Linked DNA regions of Gemmatirosa kalamazoonensis. The protein of the gene in region 1 binds, or shares a complex with, the protein of each later gene. Links are inferred from orthologs where the notes say so. Each region holds a gene or a part of one and is shown in the gene's direction. Other genes may lie near its edges. The genes, in order: odhB and J421_RS00335.

Region 1 (6,601 bases):
CGACCTCGAGCGGCACCGCGCGCACATTGCGCTCGGGCACGACGACGTACTCGGCGAGGAATCCCGGGAGGTGCTCGCCGTAGATGCGATAGCGCGGGCACAGCGGCTGCTCGCCGTCGAGGCAGTACTCGCAGACGCCGCAGTTCGTGCCGGGGTTCACGATCACCCGGTCGCCCGGCCGCACCGTCGTCACCGATGCGCCGACCGCCTCGACGATCCCGGCCCCATCGGACCCGACGATCCACGGCGGCGTGATGGCGACGTTCGGCAGCCCGCCGACGACGAACAGGTCGAGATGATTCAGCGCGGCGGCCTCGACGCGCACCTTCACGTCGGACGGCTCGCGCAGCTCGGGGATCGGGAGATCGTCGCGATACTCGAGCTGGTCGAGCGTGCCGTGGGCAGAGAGAGTCAGCGCGCGCACGTCGTGGCGGGTCGTGGCTCGTCGGGCGCGACGGGTCGTGCGTCGGAATGGTCCCGACGTCGATCGAGCGCGGCCGAACCATGGGCGAAGGGGGGGGAGCCCCGCCCTGGTACCTAGGGACCGCCCACCCCTCGCCTCGACTAGATTCCGCGAACGCTACTGGCCGGCTACCTGCGCTGCCAGTCGGAGCGATGGGTACGACCTTCATCCCACCGGGTTCTCAGGAATGATCGCGATCAAGGTGCCGCCGCTCGGCGAGTCGATCGTCGAAGCGACGATCTCGCGCTGGGTGAAGCGCGAAGGCGAGGCCGTGTCGGCGGGCGACACGCTCGTCGAGCTCGAGACCGACAAGATCACCGTCGAGGTGCCGGCGCCGTCGTCCGGCGTGCTCGCCAAGCGGCTCAAGGCCGAGGGCGACGTGGTCGCGGTCGACGAGGCGCTCGGCGAGATCGACGAATCGGGTGCGGCGGGAGCCGGTGCGGCGGGAGCGAGTACGGCGGCGGTGGGTGCGGCGGCGGGTGCCGCGGGGGCGGGTACGGCGGCGGCGGGTACCGCGCCCGCTGCCGCTCCCACCGCGCCGCCGGCTGCGGCGCACGCCGAGGTGCGCGCGTCGCCTGCCGCGCAGCGCGTGGCCGCCGAGCGCGGCGTCGACCTCGCGGGCGTCGCCGGCACGGGTCGCGGCGGCGTGGTGAGCAAGCCCGACGTGCTGCAGGCCGCGAAAGCCCCCACCGCATCCGCTGGCGCTTCAGCCGCTCCCGCAGCACCCGCTTCCGCCGCACCTGGGCGGGTGAACGGCGCGAGCCGGGAGACTCGCGAGAAGATGACGACGCGGCGCCGCCGGATCGCCGAGAACCTGCTCGCGTCGCAGCAGCAGACCGCGCATCTCACGACGTTCAACGAGATCGACATGTCCGCCGTGAGCGCGCTACGCGACCGGGTGCGCGAGCGCGTCGAGAAGGAGCACGGCGTGCGGCTGTCGTTCATGCCGTTCTTCGTGAAGGCGGCCGTGATGGCGCTCGAGACGTACCCGCTCGTGAACGCGAGCCTCGACGGCGACACGATCGTCCATCACCACTACGTGAACATGGGCATCGCCGTCGCGTCCGAGGCGGGGCTCGTCGTGCCGAACATCAAGGACGCCGATCGCAAGGGGACGCTCGAGATCAGCCGCGACATCGTCGCGCTCGCGAAGAAGGCGCGCGACGGCAAGCTGACGATGGAGGACCTCACCGGCGGCACGTTCACGATCACGAACGGCGGCGTGTTCGGGTCGCTCATCTCGACGCCGATCATCAACTTCCCGCAGGTCGCGATCCTGGGGCTGCACAAGATCCAGGACCGCCCCGTCGCGGTGAACGGCCAGGTCGTGATCCGCCCGATGATGTACGTCGCGCTGTCGTACGATCACCGCCTCATCGACGGGCAGCAGGCGGTGCTGTTCCTCGTGCGCGTGAAGGAGCTGATGGAAGATCCGTCGACGATGCTGATCGCCTAACGGATTTCGACCGCCGAGGACGCAGAGGGCGCCGAGGAGAACCAGCAGTGGTTCCCCTCGGCGCCCTCTGCGTCCTCGGCGGTTCAACTCGGATCAGCCCTGAATCTGCTTCGCGTCCGACGCGTTCACCGCGACGCTGATCTTGCGCGGCAACGCCGCCGCGAGCTTCGGCACGCGCACGGTGAGCACGCCGTTGCTGTACGTCGCCTCGATCTTCTCGCCGTCGACGTACTCCGGCAGGCGGATCGAGCGCGAGAACGCCCCGCTCAGCCGCTCCGAGGAGTAGACGCGCAGCTTGCCCTGCTCCGCCGCCGGCAGCGTCGGGCCGCGGCGGCCGGTGAGCGTCAGCGTCCCCTGCTCGAAGTGGACGTCGATGTTCTCCTGGTGCAGCCCCGGCAGGTCCGCCTCGATCACGAACGCGTGCTCGGTCTCGTACGTGTCCACCGGCGGGAGCCACAGCTGCGGGCGGGTGGCGTTCGCGGTGCCGAACGCGCGCCCCGAGAACGCGTTGTCCATCTGCCGGCTGAGACCGAGCATCCGGTCGAAGATCGCGTCGAACGGGTAGTTGGTGGTCGGGTTGGTCGACATGGAGCTAGCCTCCTCACGAGGGGTTGTCGTTCGCCCGGCGGGCGGAGGTCCAGCGCCCCACCGCGGGGCGCCGACGCCACGCGTGAGAGGCAGCGCGCGTACCCGTCGTCTCGGCCACTCTGACAGCGCCGGCGGCGGTCCGCCGGTCGCGGCGACAGACACCGTCGTCAAAATGACAACCGCGCCGGTCAGGGCAGCGGCGCCGACCCGAGCACGAACGCGTCGAGGAACTCGGTGGCCCACGGGTCGCCGTCGAGGCGCCCGTCGCCGAGGGCGTACGGGCGCGAGAGCGCGTCGGTGTTCGCCAGCACGACGAGCGTCAGCCCGCGATCCGGCACCTTCACGATGAGCGCCGAGATCGCGGTCCAGTATCCGTAGTGCCAGATCACCCGCACGCCCCGGTACCGCGTGCTGAACCATCCGAGCGCGTACGGCAGTGTGTCGCCCGCCGGCGTGACCGTGGGCGCGAACGCGAGCGCGCGCATCGCCGGCGAGAGCAGCTCACCGCGGTCGAGCGCGATCGAGAAGCGCGCGACGTCGACGGCCGATGCGACCAGCCCCGCCGCCGTGCTGAACGACGCCGGGTACTCGGTCGGGACCGCGCGCCCGTCCGACGAGTAGCCGCGCGCCAGCGTGGCCTGCACGAGCGCCGGGCTCGCGATCGACGCGGCGAACGACGGCGATAGCGGGTTGGGCGCCGTGTGCGTGACGCCGATCCTCCGCAGCACCCGCTCGGCCACCGCCTCGGCGAACGGCCGGCCGTCGGCGCGCGCGATCACCGAGTCGAGGAGGCTGAAGCGCGCCCCGTTGTAGCGGTAGGCGGTGCCGGGCGTGCCCTCCGACGTGTGGCTCATCAGGTGCCGCACGCGTACGACCCCGGGTCCGGCGAGCACGATGCCGTACTTCGACACCGGATCGTCGAGCGAGATCCTCCCCTCGGCCACGAGCTGCAGCAGCACGGTGGACGCGTACGGCTTCGTGAGCGACGCGAGGTGATAGAGCGTCGTGTCGGTCGCCGCGCGGCCCGTCGCGAGGTCGGCCACGCCGAAGCCGCGCGCCCACGCCACGCGGCCGTCGCGCGCGATCGCGCCCGATACCGCGGGGATCTGCGCCGACGCGCGCAGCGCGTCCACGCGCCCCTCGAACTCGGCGAGCGACGCGGCGGGCGTGGCGGGCTGCGTCGGCACGGTGCCGCGGCACCCCGCGAGGCCAACCGCGACGGCGAGCGCCGACTTCAGAACTCCCACGCGACCCCCAGCGTCGGGATGCGCGGCACCTGGTGGCTGGTGCCCTGCTGGAACGTCGCGTTCGTGCCGCGGAAGTCGACGTTCGTGTAGAGGCTGCGCTCGTTCTGGGTGCCTAACAGGTTGAACACCTCCGCGAACATCGACACGCGGCCCCGGCGGGTATCGAAGTAGCGGGTCCAGCGCACGTCCACCCGGTGGTAGGCGGGCAGTCGCACCGACGCGAGCGCGCCCGCGCTCCACCGCGTCCAGACGTCGAACCCGTTCGCCCGGTACACCGTGTCGAGCTGCACCGACTGGGGCGTGGCGGGCGAGCCGGAATGCCACAGCCCCGCGACCGTTAGGCGCCAGCGGTTCGTGAGCGGGTGCACGGACCAGTCGCCGCGCAGCGTGTGGCGCTGGTCCACCGGGCGCGGCACGTCGCGGCCGTCCAACACGTCGACGGCCGACGCGAGCGCGTAGCTCGCGGACCAGTCGAACCGCGCCCCGTCGTCGCGCGACACGAACAGCTCCACGCCGCGCGCGCGCGCCGCGCTCGGCGCGATCAGCACGCGGTCGTAGCCGACCTCGGGGAACGCGTCGATGTCGCCGACCACGTTCACCCAGCGCGGCCGCACGGTGCCGAGGCGGCGGTCGTAGCCCTCCACGCGCAGACGCATCTGCTTCGGCAGCGTCTGGTCGATGCCGAGCACTCGCTGCGTCGCACGCTCGATCGGCCCGAAGTCCAGGGCGCCGTCGCCGGCCTGCAGCCCGAACAGCGCCTGCGCCTGCGAGTACCGGCCCCACGCCGCGCGGACCGTCGTGCCGGTGCGCAGCGTCCACGAGAGATTCACGCGGGGGTTGATCGCGCGGTCGCGCTCCCACGTCGCGCCGTCGTCGCGCACGCCGACCTCCGCGAGCAGCCCGTCGCGCGCACGCATGCGGGCCGAGACGTACGCGCCGTAACGCGTGCCGTCGGGCGCGACGGCCGACACCGTGCTGTCGTACACGAAGCGCACGTCGGTGTGCGTCGCGTCCACGCGGTAATCGCGCCGCCAGTCCAGGTAGTCGTACGTCGCGGATTCGCGCCGCACGTCGCCGCCCCACCGCAGCATCGCCCACGGCGCCACGTCGAGCGTCCAGTCCTGTCGCGCGCCTAACGCGTGGTGCGTCCGCCGGTCGGCCACGCTCGCCAGCGCCTCGCGCCGGCTGCTGAAGTCGAGTCCCCCGCGCCGCCAGCTCAGCGACGACGTCGAGAGCACGGTACGCGCGCGCAGCCGGTCGCCGACGCCGTCGTCCCACGTGAGCCACGCATAGCCGCTGCGGTACCTGCTCCGCACCGCGCTGTCGGTGGAGTCCACGAAGTTGAGATCGTCCGCGGCCCAGAGCCCGTGCACGGCGACGCGCCCGCCCCACGGCAGATCGTACTGCGCCTTCGCGAACGCGTCACCGTAGCGCGGCTTGAACCCGTCCGTGGCGTCCGTGAACTTCATCGCGAGGTCCACGTAGCCGCGGCGCGCGGAGAGCACCCACCCTCCGCGCCCTTTCGCGAACCCGCCATCGGCGTTCACCCGCGCGTTCGTGATGCTGAGCCCCGCCGAGACGTGCGTGCGATCCGTGCGCGGCTCGATCGAGCGCATGGTGAGCACGCCGGTCAGCCGATCGCCGATCTCCGCCGAGAAGCCGCCGCTCGTCAGGTCGACGCCGCCGATCGCTTTCACGTCGACGATGGACAGCGCGTTGTCGAGCTCCTTCAGGTGAAACGGCTCGATCAGCTCCATGCCGTCGAGCGACACGTACAGCTCGTCCTGCGGGGCCCCACGCAGATGGAATTGCGCGGTGAGGTCGTTCCCCGCGATGCCGGGCAGGCGCGTGATCGCGCGGAAGATGTCCTCGCCGATCTGCGGCGCGCCCTCGAGCTGCTGGCGCGTCATGGTCTGCTGCGCGCCCACCGTCGGCTGCATCAGCCCGAAGTGGCCGGGCGTCACGACGACCGACGACAGCGGCACGGGCGCGCGCGGCATCGCGACGTCGATCGCGCTCGCCTCCGCGTCGTCGACCACGACGTGCGGCACGCGCGCCGGCCGGAAGCCGATCTGCGCGACCGAGAGCACGTAGTCGCCGGCCGGCACGCGACCGAGCGTGAACCGGCCGTCGTCGCGCGAGACCGTCGCGTAGCGCGTGCCGACGAGCTCCACGCGCGCGCCGGCGAGCGGCGCCCCGGATGCCGAGTCACGCACCGCGCCGCCCACCGCGGCGCCGCCGCTCGATCGCGGCCGCGGCGCGATCACCACCTGCCCCGTCGGCGACACGAGCGCGCGCAGCCCGCTCCCGTCGAGCACGCGCACGATCACCGCCGCGGCGCTCGCCCGCGTCTCGCGAACGCTCACCCGCCGGTCGAGCCCCGGTGCGCTGCGGTCGAACACGAGCCCGATGCCGGCCTCGCGGCCGATCGCCTCGAGCGCGGCGGCGAGCGTCACGTCGCGCAGCACGAGCGTCACCGGCACCGCGACGGCGGCCGGCGGCGCGTCCGCGCGCAGCGGCGAGAACGTCGTCTCGCGTTGCGCGCTCGTCCCCTGCGCGCCGACGGTGCTCGCGAGGCACGCCACGGTCGCGATGACGCAGCCGATCATGGAACGGATCGCGTTAGGCATCAGCGCACCTCCGCCGCGTGGAACGTCACGACGCGGCCCTGGCGCTCGTAGCGCGCGCCGAGGGCGAGCGCGAGCGCGTCGAGCATCTCGCCCGCGGGCTGGTCGCGGAAGCGCGCCACGACCGGGCGCGCGCCTAACGCGCCGTCGGCCAGCCGGATCGTGAGGTCGTACCGCCGCTCGAGCCGCGGCAGCGCGTCGCGCAGCGGCTCGCCGTCGA
Region 2 (7,139 bases), 2.8 Mb from region 1 along the record:
ATCTTCCGGAGCCGTTCGCGCAGACGGTGACTGACGACGCCATGCCCGACGAGCCACAGGGCGACGACGACTGCGACGCGTTCGACGCGTTCGACACCCTGGCCGCGCTGGACTGCGGTGTGCTCTGCGCGAGCGGGGAGCTGCGGATCGTCTTCGCGAACGCGGCCGCCACCGAGTGCCTCGTCGGACGCGCCGACGCTCGGCCCGACGCGCTCATCGGCCGGGCGCTGCTGGACCTCGTGGGCGCCGAGGCGCGCACGTCGCACGAGGCGCTGCTGCGGGCCGCGCTCGCCGACGGCGTGCCGCGCACGTGCCGGCTCGTGCCGCTGCGCGGCGAGCGCGGCTCGATCGAGGCCGCGGCGTGCCGCTCGCGGCGCGGGACGCTGGTCGTCACGCTGCGGCCGGCCGTCGCCGAGCGGCAGATGCCGCACGCGGCGCAGGTGCCGAACGAGCAGGAGCGGCTGCGCGCGCTCACGCGGGTGATGGCCGCCGAGGCGGACGCCACGAAGCTGCTCGACACGGTCTGCCACGCCGCGGTGGAGCTGTGCAACGCGCGCGGCGGCACGGTGGCCGAGGTCGACGGCGACTACGGCACGTTCATCTGCACCGTCGGGCACCCCGACGAGCTGCGCGGCAAGCGGTTCACGCTCGAGGACACGCTCACCGCGCGCGCGCTCGCCGAGTACCGGAGCACCGGGCGGCTCACCGCGGCGCGTGCCGACGCCGGCGAGGCCGACGACGAGGCGTTCTACCCGTTCCTCGACGACGGCCGGCTCGTCGGCCCGCTGCTGCTCGCGCCGCTCGGTGCGCACGGCGAGCTGTTAGGCGTGCTCGCCGTGTCGCGCGCCATCGGCGAGCCCGCGTTCTCCGACGCCGACGAGCAGCGGCTCCGCGTGCTCGCCGACCACGCGTCGCTCGCGCTGTGGAAGGCGCGCCTCATCGAGGAAGCGCTCGAGGCGAACGAGACGAAGAGCAACTTCCTCGCGATGGTGAGCCACGAGCTGCGCACGCCGCTCACCGCGCTCACCGGCTACGGGGAGCTGCTCGCCGACGAGATCATGGGGCCGCTCACCGGCGGGCAGCACGAGATCGTGGAGCGTGTGCGCGCGGTGACGCACCAGCTCACGGCGATGATCGAGGAGATCCTCACGTTCTCCGCGCTCGAGGCGGGGCGCGAGCTGGTCCGCCCGCGGCGCATCGAGACGGGGGAAGTGCTGCACGCGGTGGCGTCGGTGATCGAGCCGCTCGCCGTGGCGAAGGGGCTCACGTTCTCGTACCGCGCCGCGGCCGCGCTGCCGCCGATCGTGACGGACCCCGACAAGGTGCGGCAGATCCTCGTGAACCTCGCCGGCAACGCCGTGAAGTTCACGGAGCGCGGCGAGGTGCACCTCCACGTCGCCCCCGACCGGGGCGGCGGGATCCGCTTCTCGGTGCGCGACACCGGCGTCGGCATCGCGGCGCCCGACCTGAAGCGACTGTTCCAGCCGTTCATGCAGCTCGACACGGGTCTCACGCGCCGCTACGGCGGCACGGGCCTCGGCCTCTACATCTCGCGCGGCCTGGCCGAGCTGTTAGGCGGCCGCATCGACGTCGCCTCCGAGCCCGGACGCGGCTCGACGTTCACGCTGGTCCTGCCGGAGACGACGCCGGAACGCTAGGGCAGGAGGGCAGGAGGGCGGGAGGGCGAGAGAGGGATAGCTCCTGCCCTCCCGCCCTCTTGCCCTCCTGCCCTTTTACATTCAGGCATGACTTCGCCAGCCATCACCAGCGTGTTCAACGACGCGTACATCGCGGAGATGTACGAGTCGTACCGCCGCGACCCGGGCTCGGTGGACGAGTCCTGGCGGCAGTACTTCCGCGCCGCCGAGTCGCTCGCCGGGCTCGTGTCGGGCGCGCCGGCCGGCCCGGGCGCCGGGGACCCGGAGATCGCCCGCAAGGCCGCCGGCGCGGCGGGGCTCGTCGAGGGGCTCCGCGAGTACGGCCACCTCGCCGTGCAGCTCGACCCCCTCGGCAGCCCGCCGATCGGCGCGAGCGAGCTGACGCCGGAGTTCTACGGCATCACCGAGGCGGAGCTCGACGACGTCCCGGCCGCGGCGCTCGGATTCGACGAGCGCTTCCGCACCGCGGGCGACGTCGTGCGCCTGCTCCGCAAGCGCTACTCGGCCACGCTCGGCCTCGAGTACTCGCACGTGGCGAGCGACGAGGAGCGCGACTGGTTCCGGCAGGTGCTCCGCGAGGAGCAGCTCACGCGGCCGCTCACGCCGGAGGAAAAGCGCGCGGCGCTCGTGCGCCTCACCGAAGTGGACGGGCTCGAGCGGTACCTCGGCTTCCGCTATCAGGGGAAGAAGCGGTTCTCGATCGAGGGCACCGACGCGCTCGTGCCGATGCTCGACGCCGCGATCGCTGAGACGGCGGCCGACGGCGCGCGCTCGGTGGTGATCGGCATGGCGCACCGCGGACGGCTCAACGTGCTCACGCACGTCATGGGCAAGCCGTACGAGGTGCTGTTCGGCGAGTTCGAGGGGCGTCACCCGAACGCCGACAGCGACAGCGAGACGGGCGACGTGAAGTACCACATGGGCTACCGGAACCGTCGCGACGTGAACGGCGTCGCGGTCGACGTGGAGCTCGTGCCGAATCCGAGCCACCTCGAGTTCACGGGCTGCGTGGCCGACGGCGTGGCGCGCGCGAAGCAGCGGGTGCCTAACGCGCCGGGGACGCGCGACGAGGCGCTCGTGCTGCCGATCGTGATCCACGGCGACGCCGCGTTCATGGGCGAGGGCGTGGTGGCCGAGACGCTGAACATGTCGAAGCTCCGCGGCTACCAGGTGGGCGGCACGCTGCACATCATCACGAACAACCAGGTCGGCTTCACCACCGACCCCACCGATTCGCGCTCGACGTACTACGCAAGCGACCTCGCGAAGGGGTTCGACATCCCGGTGATCCACGTGAACGGCGACGACGCCGAGGCGTGCATCGCCGCCGTGCGCATCGCCGTCGGATACCGCGCGCGCTTCCGCAAGGACTTCCTCATCGACCTCGTGGGCTACCGTCGGTGGGGGCACAACGAGACCGACGAGCCGGCGTTCACGCAGCCGGTGCTCTACGACCGCATCAAGGCGCACCCGACGCCGCGCCAGGTGTGGGGCGAGCGGCTCGTGAAGGAAGGCGTGCTCTCGGCCGCCGACGTCGAGGGGATCGACAAGGAGGCGCGCGCCCGCTTCGACGCCGCGTACGAGCGCGTCAGGCAGACGCCGGAGTCGATGGCCGCCGCCGAGGGGCACGACTCGCCGGAGGGGCCGCCCGCCCCGCCGCCCGACGTCGTGGAGACCGCGGTGCCCGCCGAGCGCCTGACGGCGCTGAACGACGCGATGCTGCGCTGGCCCGACGGCTTCACGCCGCACCCGCGTCTCGCGAAGATCCTCGCGCGCCGCGCCGAGACGCTCGGCGACAAGGGCGGCATCGAGTGGGGGCAGGCGGAGGCGCTCGCGTTCGCGTCGCTGCTCGTCGAGGGCACGTCGGTGCGGCTCGACGGACAGGACGCGGAGCGCGGCACGTTCGGGCACCGCAACGCGGTGATCCACGACGTGAAGACGGGCGCGACGCACACGCCGCTGGCGAGCCTGCCCGGCGCGAAGGGCGCGTTCGAGGTGTGGAACAGTCCCCTCACCGAGACCGCGGTGATGGGCTTCGACTACGGCTACAGCGTCGCGGCGCCGGACACGCTCGCGCTGTGGGAGGCGCAGTACGGCGACTTCGTGAACGTCGCGCAGGTCATCATCGACCAGTACCTCGTCGCCGACCGCGCGAAATGGAGCACCGACTCGGGGCTCGTGCTGCTGCTGCCGCACGGCTACGAGGGGGGTGGCCCGGAGCACTCGTCGGCGCGCCTCGAGCGGTTCCTGCAGAGCTGCGCCGAGGGCAACATCGAGGTCGCGTACCCGTCGACGCCCGCGCAGTACTTCCACATCCTGCGCCGCCAGGCGAAGCGCTCGACGCGTCGCCCGCTCGTGCTCATGCAGCCCAAGTCGCTCCTCCGCCTGCCGGCGGCGGCGAGCCGGCTCGCGGAGCTCGCCGAGGGCGGCTTCCAGCCGGTGATCCCCGACCCGCGCGGGCTCGCGGCGGACGCGGTGCGGCGCGTGGTGCTGTGCACGGCGAAGATGTACTACGACCTCACGGCGGGCTCGGTGCCTAACGACGTCGCCGTCGTGCGCGTGGAGGAGCTGTACCCGTGGCCGGCCGAGGAGCTGACCACGCTCCTCGGCGGCTATCCGAACGCGCGCGAGGTGGTGTGGGCGCAGGAGGAGCCGCAGAACATGGGCGCGTGGCCGTTCGCCGCGCCGCGCCTGCGCGCCCTCGCCGGCGACCGCGCCGTGACCTACGTCGGGCGGCCGGAGCGCGCGAGCCCCGCGGAAGGGTACGAGTCGGCGCACAAGGCGGAGCAGGCGCGCATCGTCGCGGAGGCCCTCGCCGTGTCGGAGCCCGCGCGCCAGACGGCCACGGTGTAATCCAAACCGAGCGTCGAGCGTGGAGCGTGGAGCGTGGAGCGAACAGGCCCGTCCACGCTTCCCGCTCCTCGCTCCACGCTCACTCGAATGAAGCGACTCCTCTGCGCGGCCGCATTGACGCTGGCCGCGACGAAGATCCATGCGCAGGACCGCGGCGCGGCGGCGTTGGGTCGGCTCGTCGACGGCTTGGGCATGACGGCGCGTGTGCTCGTCATCGCGGCGCACCCGGACGACGAGGACACGCGCCTCATCACGCTGCTCGCGAAGGGGCGCCACGCGGAGACCGGCTACCTGTCGCTCACGCGCGGCGACGGCGGCCAGAACCTGATCGGCAACGAGCTCGGTGAGGCGTTGGGCGCCATCCGCACGGAGGAGCTGCTCGCCGCGCGGCGGCTCGACGGCGGGCGGCAGTTCTTCGCGCGCGCGTTCGACTTCGGCTTCTCGAAGTCGGCCGAGGAGACGTTCCAGCACTGGCCGCACGACAGCGTGCTCGGCGACGTGGTGAAGATCGTGCGCGCTTACCGGCCGCAGGTCGTCATCGCGATCTGGAGCGGCACGCCGGCCGACGGGCACGGCCACCATCAGGCGAGCGGCATCATCGCGCGCGAGGCGTACGACCTCTCGGCCGACACCGTGCGCTTTCCGACGGCGACCTACGGCGCGCCATGGGCCGTGCCGAAGTTCTACCGCTCGACGAGCTACCGCGGCAACCAGGGCGCCACGCTGCGCTACGACGCGGGGCGCTACGACCCGCTGTTAGGCAGGTCGTACGCCGAGATCGCGGCCGAGAGCCGCAGCCAGCACAAGTCGCAGGGGCAGGGAGGGCTCGAGCGAAAGGGCCCGTCGATCGTGTCGCTGCGGCGCGAGGCGTCGCGCGTGAACGCGGGCACGCCCGCGGAGCGCGAGCGCGACCTGTTCGACGGCGTCGACACGACGGCGGCCGGCGCGGTGGCCGCGTGCACCGGCACGGCCTCGATCGGCGACTCCCTGACCGCCGCGATCCGCGACGCGCGCCGGGCGTTCGATGCGTTCCATCCCGAGACGCTCGTCGCGCCGCTCGTGCGCGCGCAGCGGCTCGTCGCGGTGTGCGCGGGCACGAACGATCCGCGCGCGCGGCTCGTCGGACGTCGGGTGAACGACGCGCTCCTGCTCGCCGCCGGCGTGGCCGTGGACGCCGAGGCGCCGCGCGAGGTCGTCGCGTTCGGCGACACGATGCCGGTCACCGTGACCGTGTACGACCGCGGCACGCTGCCCGTGCAGGTGCGCGTCGGCGACTCCTCGGCGACGATCGCGCCCGACAGCGCGGCGGTGTTCCGGCGGCGCGTGGCGGCGCCGACCACGGGTGGCGCGTGGTGGCTCGCCCGCCCGCGCGACGGCGACATGTTCACCGTGCCGGTCGACGTGCGCGGCGAGGAGGTCGCCTCGCGCCCGCCGACCGAGCGCGTGGACGTGACCGTGGGCGGCGCCCAGGCGACGCTGCTCGCGCCGATCGTGTACCGCTACGCGGACGCCGTGCGCGGCGACGTGCGGCGCCCGCTCGTCGGCGCGCCGGCGGTGTCGGTCACGCTCGACAACGCGGTGGAGTACGCGCGCGCCGGCGTGCCGTTCGCGCGCGACGTGCACGTGCGGCTGCGCTCGGCCAGCACGGCGCCGCGCGACGTCACGGTGCGCCTGGAGCTGCCTAACGGTCTGGCCGCCGACTCGGCGGCGCGCCGCGTCACGCTGCCGCGCTACGACGCGCAGGCCGACGTCGCGTTCCACATCCGCGGCACGATCGCCGCCGGCACGCACGCCATCCGCGCCGTGGCCGAGTCGAACGGCGAGCGGTTCACGAACGGCTATCAGCTCGTCGACTACGACCACATCCGCCCGCAGCGCCTGTACCGCGTCGCGGAGACGCGGCTGTCGTCCGTTGGCGTGACGCTGCCGCCGAAGGCGAGCATCGCGTACGTGCAGGGCGTCGGCGACAACGTCGCGCCGATGCTCGCCGAGCTCGGGCTGCCGGTGACGATGCTCGACCCGGCGGCGATCGCGTCGACGGACCTCTCGAAGTTCACGGCGATCGTCATCGGCCAGCGCGCGTATGAGGCGAGCGATGCGCTGCTCGCGCAGAACCCGTGGCTGTTCACGTGGGTGCGCAACGGCGGGACGCTCGTCGTGCAGGGTGGACAGGCGGAGATGCAGCGTCCCGGCGTGATGCCGTTCCCGATCGTCGTCGCGCAGCCGACGCAGCGCGTGACGCACCCCGACGCGCCGGTGACGGTGGTGGACTCCACGACGAGCGTGCTCGCGTCGCCGAACCGCATCGACGCGACCGACTGGCAGGGCTGGGTGCAGGAGCGCGCGCGCTACCTGCCGCGCAGCTACGACTCGACCTACAAGGCGCCGCTGTCGATGGCCGACCCCGGCGAGCCGCCGAGCCGCGGCGCGCTGCTCGTCGCGCCGTACGGACGGGGGACGTACGTCTACACGACGCTGTCGCTCTTCCGGCAGCTGCCGAACGGGAACCCGGGGGCGGCGCGGCTGTTCGTGAATCTGCTCGGAGCGAAGGCCTCCAACGGCGGCGCTGGAACGACGGCGCTGAAGCGGCGGCGCTGAACGGCGGCGCTGAACCGCCGGCGCTGTCCT

What was found.
Region 2: odhB (region 1) and J421_RS00335 share a complex: the UniProt entries of both Escherichia coli proteins name them as parts of the 2-oxoglutarate dehydrogenase (OGDH) complex. The link is inferred for Gemmatirosa kalamazoonensis from one-to-one orthologs.

The regions. Positions count from the first base shown.
Region 1 is NZ_CP007128.1:2,773,261-2,779,861, reverse strand. What follows is about bases 1-2,784. They hold odhB (2-oxoglutarate dehydrogenase complex dihydrolipoyllysine-residue succinyltransferase), read left to right. Parts: upstream 1-650; coding sequence 651-1,919; downstream 1,920-2,784. Other genes in these bases: J421_RS32745 (serine hydrolase domain-containing protein), read right to left, coding at 2,696-2,784; J421_RS11915 (Hsp20/alpha crystallin family protein), read right to left, coding at 2,013-2,507; J421_RS11925 (zinc-binding dehydrogenase), read right to left, coding at 1-424. In the rest of the region: more of J421_RS32745, read right to left, coding at 2,785-3,754; J421_RS11905 (TonB-dependent receptor), read right to left, coding at 3,742-6,384; J421_RS11900 (FecR family protein), read right to left, coding at 6,384-6,601. UniProt on the Escherichia coli protein: E2 component of the 2-oxoglutarate dehydrogenase (OGDH) complex which catalyzes the second step in the conversion of 2-oxoglutarate to succinyl-CoA and CO(2).
Region 2 is NZ_CP007128.1:24,376-31,514, reverse strand. Bases 1,390-4,711 are described here. They hold J421_RS00335 (2-oxoglutarate dehydrogenase E1 component), read left to right. Parts: upstream 1,390-1,745; coding sequence 1,746-4,511; downstream 4,512-4,711. Other genes in these bases: J421_RS00330 (PIG-L family deacetylase), read left to right, coding at 4,599-4,711; J421_RS00340 (PAS domain-containing sensor histidine kinase), read left to right, coding at 1,390-1,658. Also shown: more of J421_RS00340, read left to right, coding at 42-1,389; more of J421_RS00330, read left to right, coding at 4,712-7,109. UniProt on the Escherichia coli protein: E1 component of the 2-oxoglutarate dehydrogenase (OGDH) complex which catalyzes the decarboxylation of 2-oxoglutarate, the first step in the conversion of 2-oxoglutarate to succinyl-CoA and CO(2).